Regions from separate parts of the Sorangium sp. KYC3313 genome, predicted to be linked through region 2. Evidence: riboswitches for the same ligand, from Rfam matches in the RefSeq annotation. Region 2 holds a riboswitch; each other region holds the start of a gene.
What was found. A riboswitch is a leader RNA that binds a small molecule or an ion and turns the genes downstream of it on or off. The one in region 2 is predicted to bind cobalamin.

Region 1 (3,266 bases), 4.1 Mb from region 2:
GCGCTCGGTCACGATGCCGACGTAGGTGTCCGGCACGTCCACGACCACGAGCTCGAGCGGCTCCATCACCTCGCCGTCGATCTCGCGCGTCACCACCTCGGGGTTCGAGAGCTGCATCTCGTACCCCTCGCGCCGCATCGTCTCCACGAGGATCGCCAGCTGGAGCTCGCCGCGGCCGAGCACCACGAACGTGTCGGGCACGTCCGTCGGCTCCACGCGGATCGCGAGGTTCTTCATCGCCTCGCGCTCGAGCCGCTCCTTCAGGTGACGGCTCGTCAGGTACTTCGACTGCTTGCACTTGCCGGCGAAGGTCGACGTGTTGACGCCGACCTTCATCTTGATCGTCGGCTCCTCGACCACGATGCGCGGCAGCGCCTCGGGGTGCGCCGGATCCGTGATCGTGTCGCCGATCGTGGCCGACTCGAGCCCCGCGATGGCGATGACCTCGCCCGCGACGGCGCTCTCGACCGCGACCCGCTTCAGCCCCTCGTACGCGTAGAGCATCTTCACGTAGCCGCGCGACTGCCCGCCCTCGCCGAGGAGCGCGACGTCGGCGCCCGAACGGGCGGTGCCGCGGACCACCCGGCCGACCGCGAGCCGGCCCACGTAGTCGTCGTGGGTCGTGTTGCAGACGATGACCTGGAGCGGACCGTCGGGGTCGCCGGAGGGGCCGGGGACCCGCTCGAGGATGGTCTCGAAGAGCGGCTCGAGGTCCTTCGCCTCGTGCTCGAGCTCGCGCTTCGCCTGGCCGAACTTCGCGATCGCGTAGAGCGTCGCGAAGTCCATCTGCGCGTCGCCGGCCTCGAGGTCGCAGAAGAGGTCGAACACCTCGGAGAGCACCTCGTGGGCGCGCGCGTCGCTCCGGTCGATCTTGTTGATGACCACGATGACCGGGAAGCCGCGCTGGAGGCACTTCGAGAGCACGAAGCGCGTCTGCGGCAGCGGGCCCTCGGCGGCGTCGACGAGGAGGAGCGCCCCGTCGGCCATCATGAGCGTGCGCTCGACCTCGCCGCCGAAGTCGGAGTGGCCGGGCGTGTCGACGATGTTGATCTTGACCCCGCGGTACCGGATGCTCGTGTTCTTCGCGAGGATGGTGATGCCGCGCTCCCGCTCGAGGTCGTTCGAGTCCATGACACGCTCGGCCACGACCTCGTTCTCTCGGAAGGCGCCCGACTGGCGGAGCATGTGATCGACGAGGGTCGTCTTCCCGTGGTCGACGTGGGCGACGATGGCGATATTGCGGAGATCGTTACGGGGCATATACGGCCGCGGCCGTGTAGCACGCGACCCACGGAGGAGCGAGCCCATCCTCGCTAGAGCCCGAACGTTCGGCCTGCGCGGCATCCGCGCGGGCGGGCGAGGGGAGCGGTAGCGATTGACAGCCGAAGGCGCACGGCCATAGGGTGCGCGCCGCGCTGGTGCCCGGGCGTTCGCCTGGGCCGAAGAGGGAACCCGGTGAAACTCCGGGGCTGCCCCGCAGCGGTAAGCGAGAACGACCTCCACCCCAAGCACTGGCCCGTCGAGGGCTGGGAAGCGGTGGACAGTAGGGAGCCGGTCTGACCGGAGCGCTCGCGAGCCCGAAGACCTGCCAGCGCCCGGCGGCGGGAGACATCCGGCGCCGGTTCGACCTGGGAGCCTCGAGGGAGGCGGTGAGGTCCGAGCCGGTGCAGCTCTGCCTCTGCCACGTCCCGGATACCGAACCGCCCCCCGCGTCGCCTTCCGGTCGCCCGTGGGGGCGAGAGGTCGGTCCAGCGCACCGTGCGATGGCCAGCCATTTCGTCCTCGCGGAGCTCGACGCGAGCGGCACGGCGCCGCTCCGCGCGATTGCAGCGAAGGAGGACGCGAATGCTGCGCGAGACGGTCACGACGAGCCACGGGCACCGCCATCCATCTCATCTGCTTCATCTTCATCTGCTCGCCGCTTTATCCATGGTGCTGGCCGCCGCGCGGCCCGCGCGCGCCGAGGGCGACACCTCCGAGCCGCCCGCTGCCCCCGAGGCGCCCGCTGCCCCGCCGGAGGCCGCCGCTGCAGAGCCCACCGGTGCGGGCGCGCCCGCGGGCGACGCCGCGATCGAGGTCACGATCCAGGCGGAGAAGCCGGGCAGCGAGGCCGCGTCGCGCGTCTCCGTCGGACACCGGGAGCTCGAGCTCAGGCCGAGGCTCCGGCCGGGCGACCTCCTCGAGTCGGTCCCCGGGCTCTTCGCCGTGCAGCACGCGGGCGGCGGCAAGGCGAACCAGTACTTCCTCCGCGGGTTCGACGCGGACCACGGGACCGACGTCGCCTTCTTCGTCGACGGCGTGCCCGTCAACATGGTCAGCCACGGCCACGGGCACGGCTTCACCGATCTCTACTTCATGATCCCGGAGCTCGTGACAGGGCTCGACGGGTACAAGGGGCCTTATTACGCGAGCATCGGCGACTTCGGTACGGCGGGCGCCGTCAACCTGCGCTTCGCCGAGAAGCTCGAGGAGAGCCACGCGCAGGTCAGCCTGGGGCAGTACGGTATCCAGCGCGGCCTCGTCATCGCCTCGCCGGATCTCGGCGACGCGTGGCGCGCGGTGGCCGCGGCGGAGATCTACCGGAACGACGGGCCGTTCCTGAGCCCGGAGCGGCTCGAGCGCTTCAACGTGTACCTGCGGGCCACGCACGATCTGGGCAACACCGGGAAGGTCCAGATGACCTGGATGTCGTACGGATCGACCTGGCACGGCTCCGGCCAGATCCCCGCGCGCGCGGTGTGCGGCGAGGGCGAGCAGGGCGGCCTGAACCCGCCGCCGTCGGCGTTCGGACAGCCGTGCATCGACCATTTCGGCGCCGTGGATCCGACCGAGGGCGGGGCGACCGAGCGGCACATGGCGTCCGTTGCAACCTCGACCGCGTGGCGGGACGCCGATCTGAGCGCGCTGGCCTACCTCGTCCGGTACCGCTTCACGCTGTACTCGAACTTCACCTTCTTCAGCGAGGACCCCGTCCGGGGCGACCAGATCGAGCAGAACGACGACCGCGCCGTCGGGGGCGCCGATCTCCGGTTCCGCAGGCAATACGAGATCGGCGGGGCGAGGTTCACGACCTCGCTGGGCGCGCAGATCCGCGCGGACGCGATCGACAAGTCCCTCCACCACGACGAGGCGCGCGAGCGGGTCGAGGAGAAGAGCAGGACCCACGTCGACGAGAGCCAGATCGGCGTCTACGTCGAGCAGGACGCCCGGCTCCGGCGCTGGCTCCGCGTCGTGCTCGGGGCGCGCGCGCAGTGGATCGACGTCAA
Region 2 (3,266 bases):
TCCACGAGCGCGAACGCCGCGTCGACGATCGGCCGGGCCACGTTCTCGCCGAAGAAGACGACGCGCGGCTTGAGCGGCCCATCGCAGCGGAGGCACGGCGGCGCACGGAAGCCCGCCACGCGCTCGGCGGGCAGGTCGGCGTCGCCGTCGGGGGCGAGGTCGGCCGCGAGGCGCAGCCAGCCGGGGTTCTGGGCGAGGAGCCGCTCCTGGAGGGCGGCGCGCCGCTCCATCGCGCCGCACGCGAGGCAGGCGACCTCGGAGAGCGTCCCGTGCAGCTCGATGACACGACGGCTGCCCGCGGCCTGGTGGAGGCCGTCGACGTTCTGCGTGATGAGGCCCTCGAGCTGCCCCGCCTGCTCGAGCCGCGCGAGGGCGCGGTGGGCGGGGTTCGGCTCGGCCCTGGAGAACCGCTCCCAGCCGATCACGGCGCGCGCCCAGTAGCGCTGCCGGATCTCGGCCGAGCAGGAGAACTCCCGCCCCTGGATCGGGTTCCGCGCGCGGCGCCGCGTCTCGGGGCCTCGATAATCGGGGATGCCGGACTCGGTGCTGCACCCCGCGCCCGTCAGCGCCACGATCCGCTTGCCGCGCAGGAGCGCGACGAGGTCGTCGAGCGGATCGGCCGGACGCGCTTCGCTGAGCGGCATAGGCCCGGGTTGTGGCCCGCGACGGCGCGCGCCGCCAGCGTCGACCCCGCAACCATGCAACCGAGCGTGCAACGGAGCACGCAACCGCGCATGCAACCGGGCAACGGAGCTCCCCCACAACATCTCGCTTGACCGGCTCACTGCACCACCATATGTAGTGCCCATGTTGGTGCCTCGGGCTTCGGCCGGGGCTCAAAAGGGAACCCGGTGTGAATCCGGGGCTGCCCCGCAGCGGTAAGCGAGAACGATCTCCACGACGCGCACTGGCCCTCGGGCTGGGAAGCGGTGGACCGTAGGAATCCGGCGAGAGCCGGAGCGCTCGTGAGCCCGAAGACCTGCCAACGTCCTGCGCTGGGAGACATCCGGCGCCGGTTTGACCTGGAAGCCTCGAGGGAGGCGGGTAGGTCCGAGCTGGCGCAGACTCTCGCGCTTGTCCCGGTTCCGACCCCCTCCCGCGCTGTCTTCCTTTCGCCCGCGGGGGCGAGCGGTCGGTCCGAGGGCTCCTCCAAAGAGCCTGGCGCACCCATGCGCATCGGCTGGCCTCTTCGCTCTCGCGGCATCGACGCGAGCGGTCCGGGACCGCTCGGAACGAGCACGACGAGGAGGATGCCATGCTGAACGAACCGTTGGTGAAGAGCAACGGCGCGGCGCCGTTGCGCGCGCTCCACGCACCCCACGCACCCCACGCGCCCGCCATGACGAGCGCCGGCGCGGAGGAGACGCCCCCGCACACGACGATGCGGGTGAAGAAGAGGAACGGGTCGAGCGAGCCAGTCGACGTCAACAAGATCGTCCGCGCCGTGAGCCGCTCGTGCGCGGCCCTGTCCGACGTGGACGCGCTACGCGTCGCGACGAAGACCATCAGCGGCCTCTACGACGGCGCGACGACGCGCGAGCTCGATCAGCTCTCCATCCAGACGGCGGCGTCGCTCATCGCCGATGAGCCCCAGTACGCGAAGCTCGCGGCGCGCCTGCTCGCCACGTACATCGACAAGGAAGTCCGCAATCAGGAGATCCACGCCTTCTCGCAGTCCATCGCCGTGGGGCGGCGGCTGGGCCTCATCAACGATCGGCTCCACGGCTTCGTGGCGCAGAACGCCCGCAAGCTGAACGACGCCATCGAGCCGGGGCGCGACCACGAGCTCGAGTACTTCGGCCTGCGGACGCTCTACGACCGCTACCTGCTCAAGCACCCGGAGACGCGCCTCGTCATCGAGACGCCGCAGCAGTTCTTCCTGCGCATCGCGTGCGCGCTGTCCGAGACGGCGGCGCAGGCCGTCGAGCTCTACAGGCTCTTCTCGTCGCTCGATTACCTGCCGAGCTCACCGACGATGTTCAACTCCGGGACGAGCCACGAGCAGCTCTCGAGCTGCTTTCTGCTCGACTCGCCGGACGATCACCTCGAGACCATCTACCAGCGCTACACCGACGTCGCGATGCTCTCGAAGTTCTCGGGCGGCATCGGGCTCGCCTACCACCGGGTGCGGTCGCGCGGCTCGCTCATCGAGAGCACCAACGGGCACTCCAGCGGGATCGTGCCGTGGCTCAAGACGCTCGACGCGTCCGTCGCGGCCGTGAACCAGGGCGGCAAGCGCAAGGGCGCGTGCTGCGTCTACCTCGAGCCGTGGCACGCCGACGTCGAGGAGTTCCTCTCGCTGCGCGACAACACGGGCGACGAGGCCGCGCGCACGCACAACCTGAACCTCGCGAGCTGGGTCCCGGACCTCTTCATGAAGCGGGTCGAGGCCGACGGCGAATGGAGCCTGTTCGACCCGAAGGACGTGCGCGATCTCCCCGATCTCTACGGTGAGGAGTTCGAGCGTCGCTACGTCGAGGCCGAGCGGGCGGGCCTCGCCAAGAAGACGATGAAGGCCCGCGAGCTCTACGCGCGGATGATGCGCACGCTCGCGCAGACAGGCAACGGCTGGATGACGTTCAAGGACAAGTCGAACCGCGCCTGCAACCAGACGGCGCTGCCGGGCAGGATCGTCCACCTCTCGAACCTCTGCACCGAGATCCTGGAGGTGACCTCGAACGAGGAGTCGGCCGTCTGCAACCTGGGCTCGATCAACCTCGCGCGCCACACGGTCGCCGGCGAAGACGGCGCGGTCGCGCTCGACTTCGAGAAGCTCGCGCGCACGGTGCGGACCGCGGTCCGCCAGCTCGACCGCGTCATCGACCTCAACTACTACCCCATCCCCTCGACGAGGCGATCGAACCTCCGCTGGCGGCCCGTCGGGCTCGGGCTCATGGGCCTGCAGGACGTGTTCTTCCAGATGCGCCTGCCGTTCGACGCCCCGGCGGCGCGGGAGCTCTCGAGGCGGATCTCGGAGGAGGTGTATTACCACGCGCTCTCGACGTCCGCGGACCTCGCGGCGGAGAAGGGGCGGCACCCGGCGTTCGACGAGACGCGCGCCGCGCGCGGAGAGCTCCAGTTCGACGCGTGGGGCGTCGTCCCGGAGGACACGGCGCGCTGGGAGGCGCTCCGCGCGCGCGTCCAGGCCGGGGGGCTCAGGAACTCGCTGCTCGTCGCCATCGCGCCGACGGCCACCATCGCGTCGATCGCTGGCTGCTACGAGTGCATCGAGCCGCAGGTGTCCAACCTCTTCAAGCGCGAGACGC
Region 3 (3,266 bases), 5.0 Mb from region 2:
AGGTTTCGCGGGCCGAACAGGACGTCGTCGAGGAGCGTCGCGCCGAGCAGCTGGTCGTCCGGGTCCTGGAGCACGAGCGCGGCGCCTGCGGCGACGGCGTCCGAGGGCGAGCCCACGCGGCGGCCCGCGATCTCGACGCCGCCGCCGGGCGCCGGGAGGAGCCCGACGAGCGTCCGGAGCAGCGCGGTCTTGCCGGCGCCGTTGCCGCCGAGCACCGCCACGGACTCGCCCTCGGCGACGTCGAGGCGCACGTCGCGCAGCACGGGCTCGCCGCGCCGGTAGCCGAGCCGGGGGGCGCGCAGCGCGATCATCCGGCCTCTCCCGCGGCGACGCTGAGCCCGAGGGCGGCGAGGGCGGCGGCGGCGAACGCGACGTTCGCTGTAGGCGCGCTCGTCCTTCGGTCGGCGACGGGGAGCTTTCCCTTGTAGCCGCGGAGCTGCATCGCGAGCGCGGCGCTCTCGGAGCGCTCCAGCGTCCGGAGCGCCACGACGCCCGCGACGGCGCCGGCCGAGCGCGCGGCGGCGCCGGGGCGGGTGAACCCGCCGCGGAGCGCGGCTGCGCTCCACGCGCTGTCGGCCGCGCTCTGGAGCACGCCGGCGAAGCGCCGCGTCAGCGCGAGCAGCTCGACGAGGGCCGCGGGGACGCCGAGCCCGGCGAGCGCCGCCTCGATCTCGGCGGGCGCGGCGGCGCCGGCGAGCCACCGGAGCACCGCGGCCGCCGCGAGGACGCGCGCGCCGATGGCGGCGGCGCGGCGGGCCCCCTCGGCCGTGAGCGCGTCGACGGGGAACGGCGCGCCGGGGAGGAGCGGCGCCCCCGGCGTGAGCGCGAGCGCGAGCGCCGCCGCGACCGCTCCGAGCCACGCGGCGGGCGCGGCGGCGCGGAGGACGGCGCGCGCCGGCGTGCCCTGGAGGCGGAGGGCCGCGCACGCGAGGAGGAGCAGCGCGGCCGGGGTGACGGGCGAGCGCGCGCCCGCGGCGACGCAGCACGCCGCCACGGCGGCCCCGAGGCGGAGCCGGGCGTCCACGTCCCGGAGCCGCGCGGGGGGGTCAGTCCGCACGGAGGCCTTCGCCGTCGGCCCTGCCCGCCGGCGCGCCCGCGCGCTCGACGAAGAGCACGCGCGAGAAATAGCCGACGGCGAAGCCGGCGAGGAGCCCGGCCCAGAGGAACGCGAAGAGCAGGAGGTCGCCCTCGAGGCCCGCGAACAGCGGCCCCGTGTCGTGGCGCCCCGCGTCCTCGGCGACGCGGCGGACCACGGCCTCGTCGACGCCGTCCCAGGACGCGTTGCCGCAGGCGGCGAGCCAGAATGAACCGGCGAGCAGGAGCGCCGCGCGCGCGCGCCGCGCGAGCGGCGCTGGCAGCGGGCGCTGTCCGAGCCGCCGGGTCACGAGGCCCCCGGGGCGAGCCGGACGACCTGGAGCCGGTCCAGGATGTCGGGCCGCCGGGCGCGCAGGAAGACGAGCGCCCCCGCGGTCATGACGCCCTCGAGGATGCCGAGCGGCAGCTGGGTGGGGACGAAGGCGAGGGCGACGCCCGTGAACATGGACGTCACCGAGCCCTCGCCCGAGAGCCCGAGCGCGAGCGCGAGCGCCGTGGTGGCGTACGTTGCCCAGTCCGACGTCACGCCCGCGAGGAAGCCCGCGACCCAGAGGTTCGCGCCGCAGCGCCGCGCGAGATGGAAGGCGAAGTATCCGGTGAAGGCGCCCGCGATGCCCATCGACGCGACGTCGGCGCCGAGCGTTGTGAGGCCGCCGTGCGCGAGGAAGAGGGCCTGGATAAGGAGCGCCACCACGGTGACGAGGACGGTCATCCAGGGGCCGATGAGCACCGCCGCGAGCCCTGTGCCGCACGGGTGGGAGCAGGTCCCGGCGGTCGGCACCGGCACGGGCATGCACGAGATCGCGAAGACGGCTGCCGCGATGAGGCCGACGAACGGCTTGTAGAAGGCGTCCTGCCGGGTGCGGCGCCGGAGCAGGTGGAGGGCGATCGCGACGAAGGGCAGGGCGAGCGCGTTCCAGAAGGCGCACCAGCCGAGCGGCAGGACACCTTCCGCGAGGTGCATCGCCGCCGCGGGCCGGGGCGCGAGGAGCGTTCCCAAGGACACGGCGGCGATCGACAATGCGCGGCCGTGAAGACCGATTTCGGCGCTCCGGGTGAAGTCCGCACCCGGACGCCACGAAGACGTGCGCAAGCTGCACCTCGTGGGAGGCTCGGGTAGGTCTCCCGGCTCATGGGTTCAGGGAGCTGCTCGAGCTCCCAGCGCTGCGTCCACCTTCCCAGGCCTCTTTCAATGAGGCCCAGTGGTCTTCGGAAGCAGCTCCCCACTCACGGTGGCGGGACCGCGCCGGTTTTGCACCGGCTTCCCTGTTATGCCCCGGAGGGCACCCGAGGAATGGATTGTCAGGCCGGTGCTCGGTAATCCCGTTTCGTGCCCGGCGTCAAGGACGTCGCGCCCCGATCGTGGACGAGGGGGCTCGCGGCCCGCCGCGAGCCCCCTCGTCCGCGGCGTCGGCGCGGCGGTGATGCCTGCGCTGGTGGACACCCTGCCCTCGGGGGCGCTGCCGAGGCGCACGAGGCCATCGCCGCCGAGGCGCGCCGCGCGCCCGTCGGCGCCCCCCATCGAGCGGTCATGGGCGCCGACGAGCGCTCGAGGCCCTGTCGTGCTGTGGCCCGAGGTCGAGAAATTGACCCAGACGCATCACGCGACGAGTCGTCGAGCGCACGTCTCGAATTATGTCCCCCTTAGATAAAGACTGTTTACTTTGTCGCCGCGCGGGCGCAGCCCCCGTCTCGGTTGGGGCCCGGACGAGGGGCTCTCGTGCGCTTGAATGCGGGCGGCGGCGCATTCCTTCCGCAGTGTGCTTTGTTCGTCCTGGCTCTTTACTCGGGAGCAGGTGTCCGGTGTACGGCCTGTTGCCTCGTGGCCTCTCTTATTGAAGAGATGAGGGATTTCGTGTTCGCTCGTCTCGGAATGCGAGACGAACGCTGTGCTGGGTGCTGTCTCTGGTGGAGGGGTATGCCCGGCTCGAACGTGAATTCCCGCAGATCGTGTGTGTGGGGGCCGCGCGCCCGCCTGGCTGCCTGGCCGCCTTCGCGCCTGGAGCGTTCTGCTCGCTCGGCGTGCACGCGTTGCACTTTGTTATCGACAACGCGCTTGCGGATGCCACAATCTGACTACCGCATGCGCACCGGCGCGGACCCCCCAGCCCGGAGCGCATGCGGTCTTTCTTCTGCACCGTGGCGGACGTTCAAGACTCCGGCGCGGTTTC

Region 1: linked by a shared signal. The riboswitch ahead of ACSRUE_RS43765 (TonB-dependent receptor) and the one ahead of ACSRUE_RS28515 (ribonucleoside-diphosphate reductase subunit alpha) in region 2 are both predicted to bind cobalamin.
Region 3: linked by a shared signal. The riboswitch ahead of ACSRUE_RS00295 (energy-coupling factor ABC transporter permease) and the one ahead of ACSRUE_RS28515 (ribonucleoside-diphosphate reductase subunit alpha) in region 2 are both predicted to bind cobalamin.

The regions. Positions count from the first base shown of each region.
Region 1 is NZ_CP197255.1:11,479,196-11,482,461, reverse strand. Features, by position in the region: gene typA (translational GTPase TypA) at 1-1,308, opposite strand, end outside; cobalamin riboswitch at 1,400-1,607, shown strand; gene ACSRUE_RS43765 (TonB-dependent receptor) at 1,930-3,266, shown strand, end outside.
Region 2 is NZ_CP197255.1:7,399,806-7,403,071, reverse strand. Features, by position in the region: gene ACSRUE_RS28520 (NAD-dependent protein deacetylase) at 1-644, opposite strand, end outside; cobalamin riboswitch at 795-1,001, shown strand; gene ACSRUE_RS28515 (ribonucleoside-diphosphate reductase subunit alpha) at 1,256-3,266, shown strand, end outside.
Region 3 is NZ_CP197255.1:81,700-84,965, reverse strand. Features, by position in the region: gene ACSRUE_RS00310 (energy-coupling factor ABC transporter ATP-binding protein) at 1-311, opposite strand, end outside; gene ACSRUE_RS00305 (CbiQ family ECF transporter T component) at 308-1,057, opposite strand; gene ACSRUE_RS00300 (hypothetical protein) at 1,047-1,385, opposite strand; gene ACSRUE_RS00295 (energy-coupling factor ABC transporter permease) at 1,382-2,095, opposite strand; cobalamin riboswitch at 2,194-2,401, opposite strand; gene ACSRUE_RS00290 (hypothetical protein) at 2,992-3,171, shown strand.